2 linked regions of the Tolumonas auensis DSM 9187 genome follow. The protein of the gene in region 2 binds, or shares a complex with, the protein of the main gene of each other region. Links are inferred from orthologs where the notes say so. Each region holds a gene or a part of one and is shown on either strand. Other genes may lie near its edges. The genes, in order: accD and accA.

The links.
Region 1: the proteins of accA (region 2) and accD are in contact, whole or in part, in a solved structure (PDB 8UXZ), measured with the Escherichia coli proteins. The link is inferred for Tolumonas auensis DSM 9187 from one-to-one orthologs.

What each region holds. Positions count from the first base shown.
Region 1 is NC_012691.1:1,730,915-1,734,113, reverse strand. Bases 332-3,199 are described here. They hold accD (acetyl-CoA carboxylase, carboxyltransferase subunit beta), read left to right. Parts: upstream 332-1,266; coding sequence 1,267-2,133; downstream 2,134-3,199. Other genes in these bases: folC (bifunctional tetrahydrofolate synthase/dihydrofolate synthase), read left to right, coding at 2,130-3,199; truA (tRNA pseudouridine(38-40) synthase TruA), read left to right, coding at 360-1,145. Also shown: TOLA_RS08000 (FimV/HubP family polar landmark protein), read left to right, coding at 1-271.
Region 2 is NC_012691.1:2,288,632-2,291,779, forward strand. What follows is about bases 160-2,976. They hold accA (acetyl-CoA carboxylase carboxyl transferase subunit alpha), read right to left. Parts: upstream 2,138-2,976; coding sequence 1,181-2,137; downstream 160-1,180. Other genes in these bases: amrB (AmmeMemoRadiSam system protein B), read left to right, coding at 160-565; amrA (AmmeMemoRadiSam system protein A), read left to right, coding at 543-1,133; dnaE (DNA polymerase III subunit alpha), read right to left, coding at 2,155-2,976. Outside these bases: more of amrB, read left to right, coding at 1-159; more of dnaE, read right to left, coding at 2,977-3,148. UniProt on the Escherichia coli protein: Component of the acetyl coenzyme A carboxylase (ACC) complex. First, biotin carboxylase catalyzes the carboxylation of biotin on its carrier protein (BCCP) and then the CO(2) group is transferred by the carboxyltransferase to acetyl-CoA to form malonyl-CoA.

The sequences.
Region 1 (3,199 bases), 560 kb from region 2 along the record:
TGAACAACAGGAAGTCGGCGCATCAGTTAATCCTGAAATGATACAGCCAAATCTGGATGTCGGTCTGGATGAATTTCCGGACATGTTACCGAAGCACGATGGTATTGATATTGACGATGATGGCGGTGTCGGCGCCAAACTTGATCTGGCCCGTGCCTATCTCGAAATTGATGATAAAGCGAATGCTAAAGTGTTATTGCTTGAAGTGCAGGCTATGGGTAGCAGCGAACAGATAAAAGAGGCTGAAAAATTACTTTCCCGGATTGTATAAATAAATATAAAAAGTGGTGACCGAGATCACCACTTTTTTTTATCTCTTGCTGACGTATAATCCCGCGCGATAAAGTTCGGAGAAAAATATGCGTATTGCGCTAGGTATAGAGTATTTCGGTGCTGACTACTATGGTTGGCAGCGACAGCGGGAAGTAAACAGTGTTCAGCAAGAGTTGGAAACTGCATTATCGCGGGTCGCTAATCATCCTGTAGAAATACAGTGCGCAGGGCGCACAGATGCCGGGGTCAATGCGACAGGGCAGGTGATTCATTTCGATACAACAGCCAACCGGCAAATGTCCGCCTGGACGCTGGGTATAAATGCACAGCTTCCGGATGATATTGCAGTACGTTGGGCTCATGTTGTTGATGATAATTTTCATGCCCGTTTTTCTGCTACAGCACGCCGGTATCGCTATATCATTTATAATGAACCGCTTCGTCCCGGTATTCTGGCAAAAGGTGTCAGTCACTACTATCATCCGCTGAATGCAGATCAGATGAATGAGGCGGGTCAGCTTTTACTGGGTGAGCGTGACTTCACATCATTCCGTGCTGCACAATGCCAATCCAATACGCCATTCCGGAATATTATGTCCCTGTCGGTTCATCGGGCCGGAAGTTATGTCATTCTGGATATTCAGGCGAATGCATTTCTGCATCACATGGTCAGAAATATTATGGGTTCATTATTGCTTGTTGGTACTGGTGAAAAACCAAAGGAATGGATTGGTGAAATACTGGACGCCAAAGACAGAACGGTGTCAGGTGCCACAGCAAAAGCTGAAGGTTTGTACCTGGTGGATGTTACATACCCACTTCATTACGGGTTACCTAAACCACCGTTAGGGCCGTTATGGTTTAACGCATAAATTATAACGATAAGTAAACAAATTGTGTCTTTTGTGCTTTAATGCACGGTTGATATGCTATCGATCAAAACGAGATTAATCAGTAAGTTTTGGTCGTGTTAAGACTAAAGTAAGGAATCCCATGAGCTGGCTTGAAAAGATTCTTCCCAAAAGCGATAACTCTCGTCGTCACAACATACCTGAAGGTATCTGGACGAAATGCGATGGGTGCGAGCAGGTATTATACAAAGCCGAAGTAGAACGTAGTTTATCTGTTTGTCCTAAGTGTGGTCATCACATGCGGATTGGTGCCAGAGCCCGGTTAGAGCGTTTTCTTGACGTTAATAATCGCAGCGAGTTGGGCGCTGAACTTGAGCCGCAGGATATTCTGAAATTCAAAGATTCAAAAAAATACAAAGATCGTCTGACTTCAGCTCAGAAAGATACTAATGAAAAAGATGCACTGGTTGTCATGAAAGGAACTGTCAAAGGTGTTCCTGTTGTAGCTTGTGCATTTGAATTCGCATTCATGGGCGGTTCAATGGGCTCTGTAGTGGGTGCCCGTTTTGTGCGCGCAGTGGAAGAATGCATTAAAGAGCGTCGTGGTATGATTTGTTTTTCAGCATCCGGTGGCGCACGTATGCAGGAAGCTCTGTTCTCTCTGATGCAGATGGCCAAAACCAGTGCTGCACTGGAGCGTTTAAGCGAAGAAGGTTTGCCTTATATCTCCGTTCTGACAGATCCAACGATGGGCGGTGTTTCTGCCAGCTTTGCTATGTTGGGTGATATTAACGTGGGTGAACCCAAAGCATTGATTGGTTTCGCTGGTCCTCGTGTTATTGAACAGACAGTGCGTGAAAAATTGCCTGAAGGATTCCAGCGTTCAGAATTTTTGCTGGAAAAGGGTGCTATTGACATGATTGTCGATCGACGTGATATGCGCGATAAATTAGCCTCAATTCTGAGTAAATTTATGAATCTGAGCGTTATCGGGGAAAGTCACGCATGACATTGCCAGTCATGACTCAAAGCCAGTCTTTATCCGACTGGCTTTCTTATTTAGAGCAGATACATCCTCAGCAAATTGAGCTGGGGTTGCAGCGTGTCAAAACGGTGGCAGAAAGAGCAGCTTTAACGCAATTACCGGGCATTGTAATCACCGTAGGTGGTACAAATGGTAAAGGCTCTACCTGTGCGATGCTGGCCAGTATTTTACAGGCCGCCGGATATACAACGGGCGTTTATGCATCCCCGCATTTGCTGCGTTATAACGAGCGGGTGAAAATAAATGGTCATGAAGTCAGTGATGAAGATTTGTGCTTTGCGTTCGCAGACATTGAACAGAAACGAGCAGACATCAGCCTGACTTTCTTTGAATTCGGAACACTCGCGGCGTTTGCCGTTTTTAAAAAATACCAGCCTGATGTCATTCTTCTTGAAGTGGGACTGGGTGGCCGGCTTGATGCCACTAATATTATTGATGCTGATATATCTGTCATTACCAGTATTGATTTGGACCATTGCGATTGGCTCGGTAATACCAGAGATGCAATTGCTACAGAAAAAGCGGGCATCTATCGTTCAGAAAAACCGGCAATTTGTGGTGAACCTAATCCTCCGCAAACATTATATGCAGCAGTAAACCAAATTAATGCTCAGCTATACACGGTTGGTGAACAATTCAGTTACCAGCTAACAGAAGATAAATGGACATTCACTGGCCAGCACTGGCAATTTACTGATTTACCTGTTCCGGCTTTGCCACTACAGAATGCGGCAACCGTACTGGCAGTCCTGGAACATGTTCCTTTATCGGTATCTGAAAGTGCTATCCGGTCCGGATTGGAAAATGCTCAATTAGCTGGCCGATTCCAGACATTACAGAATCATCCAACGGTGATTATTGATGTTGCGCATAATCCTCATGCTGCCCGTTACCTGGCAATGCAATTAGAAAAGCAAAAAGCAGACAAAATAATTGCCGTAGTCGGTATGCTTAAAGATAAAGACATAGCGCATACACTGCAGCATGTTGTGCCATATGTATCTGCCTGGCATCTGGCTGATTTATCCGG
Region 2 (3,148 bases):
GATTGTGCTCTGCCCGGCGCACCGGGTCTATCTGCAGGGCATCGCTGTTCCTGAGCACTGGGATGGCGAGGCAACACCTTTTGGTACTATTCCGCTCGATAAACCAGCGATAGCGTCATTACTGTCATTACCCGGCGTGATTGCCGCTACCGAAGCACACCGACAGGAACATGCCATAGAAGTTCAGCTACCATTTCTGCAGTATCAACTGGGCGACTTTAGTCTGATCCCGCTGGTGGTAGGCGATTGTCCGGCAGAAACAGTGAGCCACGCCATTGAACAAATTATGACCGATGATACGCTGATCATTGTCAGCAGCGACCTCAGTCACTATCTCAGCAAGGACATAGCCGAACTACAGGATGACTATACCATCCGGCAAATTCTGCAGTTCAGTGAAACCTTAACCGGCGATCAGGCCTGCGGTTGTTATGCCCTGAATGGTGCACTGCACTGGGCTCATCAGCAACAGCTGGATATTAAGTTACTGGCAAAATGTAACTCCGGCGATACATCGCATGACAAAGAACGGGTGGTGGGATATGCAGCTTTTGCCCTCTATTGAGTTAAATGAACGCCGGGCAATGCTGACGCTGGCGCGCAATGCCATTAAGGCACACTGGATGCCGGACACAGACACAGAAACAGCAGCAATCCTGCCGCATGGTGAGTTGAAATCAGGCTGTTTTGTTACCTTGCATAAACACGGCGAACTCCGCGGTTGTATTGGCACTCTGGAGCAGGATATGCCACTGCAGCAATCTATCCCGTATTTTGCCCGGGCCGCTGCCTTTCAGGATCCCCGTTTCCCACCACTGACAGCAGCTGAACTCGCGGATTGCATCATCAGCATTTCAGTACTCAGTGAAAGAGAACCTTTGCCGGCCACCAGTCGGGAAGAGTTAATGGCGGCACTGGTGCCATTTACTGATGGGTTATGGCTGAGCGATGGCTATCACCGGGCTACTTTTTTACCTGCTGTCTGGCGTCAGTTACCGGATAAAAAAGAATTCCTGCACCATTTGTTACTGAAAGGTGGCTGGCCACCCCAAAACTGGCCGGCACAGATGAAGGCATGGCGTTACCACAGCATTGAATTTATTGAGCCAGATGGTGAATTAGCACTGGAATAAGTATAAAAAAAACAGCGCCGAAGGGCGCTGTTTTCTATTCGTCTCTATCAGCAATAACCATGTGACATCAGTTGCTGATACCGTTTTCTCAACAATTCATCTGTATGCAATGAATTTAATTCATTCAGATCGGTCAGAATGCGTTGTTTCAGCAGATTGGCCATCTCATCCACATTACGGTGTGCACCACCCAGCGGTTCCGGCACAATGCTGTCGATCAATTTCAGTTCTTTCAGGCGAGCAGCTGTAATCCCCATAGCTTCAGCAGCTACGTTGGCTTTATCCGCACTCTTCCAAAGAATAGAGGCGCAACCTTCCGGTGAGATCACCGAATAGGTGGAATATTGCAGCATATTCACGCGATCACCGACGCCGATTGCCAGTGCACCACCTGAACCACCTTCACCGATCACAGTACAAATAACCGGTACTTTCAGGCTCGACATCACCTTAAGATTACGGGCAATCGCTTCTGACTGACCACGTTCTTCTGCGCCGACCCCCGGATATGCACCCGGCGTATCAATGAAGGTAAGGATTGGCATTTTAAAACGTTCAGCCATCTGCATCAGACGCAATGCTTTACGATAGCCTTCTGGTCTTGGCATACCAAAATTACGTCTGATTTTTTCCTGTGTGTCGCGGCCTTTCTGGTGACCAATCACCATTACCGGCTGACCATCCAGACGAGCTGTACCGCCGACAATCGCTTTATCATCAGCGAAAGCCCGATCACCAGCCATCTCATCAAAATCAGTAAACATGCGTGCAATATAGTCCTCGGTATAAGGACGTTGCGGATGACGAGCCAGCTGAGAAATCTGCCATGCGCCCAGATCAGAAAACAACTTTCTGGTCAGCTCTTCATTCTTCTTTTCCAGATGTTTGATTTCATCTGTCAGATCCACACTGCTGCCAACATGCTCACTAACATGTTTCAGTTCTTCGATTTGCGCCAACAGTTCAGCAATAGGTTGTTCAAATTCCAGAAAATTCATATTCATAATTGTACCCGAAATCGCTACTCAAATATCAGTTCTACGCCTTGCTTGCCCAAATGGGTTCGCAGCTCGTTCAGTAGTTGATCGGTTGGCGTTACCCGCCATTCGGTCCCCAACGTCAGCTGCCCCTGCACACCCGTTCTGCGGTAGCAGATATGCACAGGACAAATCCCTGCACGATGAGGCGTTAATATGCCGGCAAGATTTTGCATAAAACGATCTGCCGTTTCAGATTGCGTCACTTTTACCCGCAATCCCCGTGCGTGACGACCACGCGCATCTTCAATGTCCAATACTTCGCGGGCCGACATTTTAATGCCACCCGCATACTCGTCAAAGCTGATTTGACCCGTAACCACTAAAATACGGTCTTTTTGCAGCAACGACTCATATCTTTCCAGTGCTTCACTGAACAAAGTAATGTCTAAACGCCCGGAACGGTCATCTAATGTCAGAATTCCCATCTTGGTACCACGCTTGGTTACCATGATACGGGCATTCAGAACCAGACCCGCCGCTACCGCTGGTTTATCCCGTTCGGTCGGCTGTAAATCGCATAAACGGCCGGAAGTATAATGCTTTAGCTCCGCCAAGTATTGATTTATCGGATGGCCCGTTAAATATAAACCGAGAGTTTCACGTTCGCCATCAAGCCATTTCTGATCAGACCACTCAGGCACATCGGCAAAGGTCGGCGTGGGTAGTACGCCGTCATCAGCAAACAGATCACCGAACAGATCATTTTGTCCGAGAGCGGCATCTTTCGCTTTTTGTTCTGCCGCTTTCATCGCCTCTTCCAGCGATGCCATTAATGCAGCACGATGCGGACCTAACCGGTCCAGGGCACCGGCATATATCAGCTTTTCCATGACCCGTTTGTTCAGGCGTTTAATATCGACCCGGTTACAAAAATCAAACAGATCGCGGAAAGGCCCACCTTCGTTCCGTGCAGCAATAATTGCTTCAACCGGACCTTCACCAACCCCTTTTACCGCGCCGATACCATAAACCACT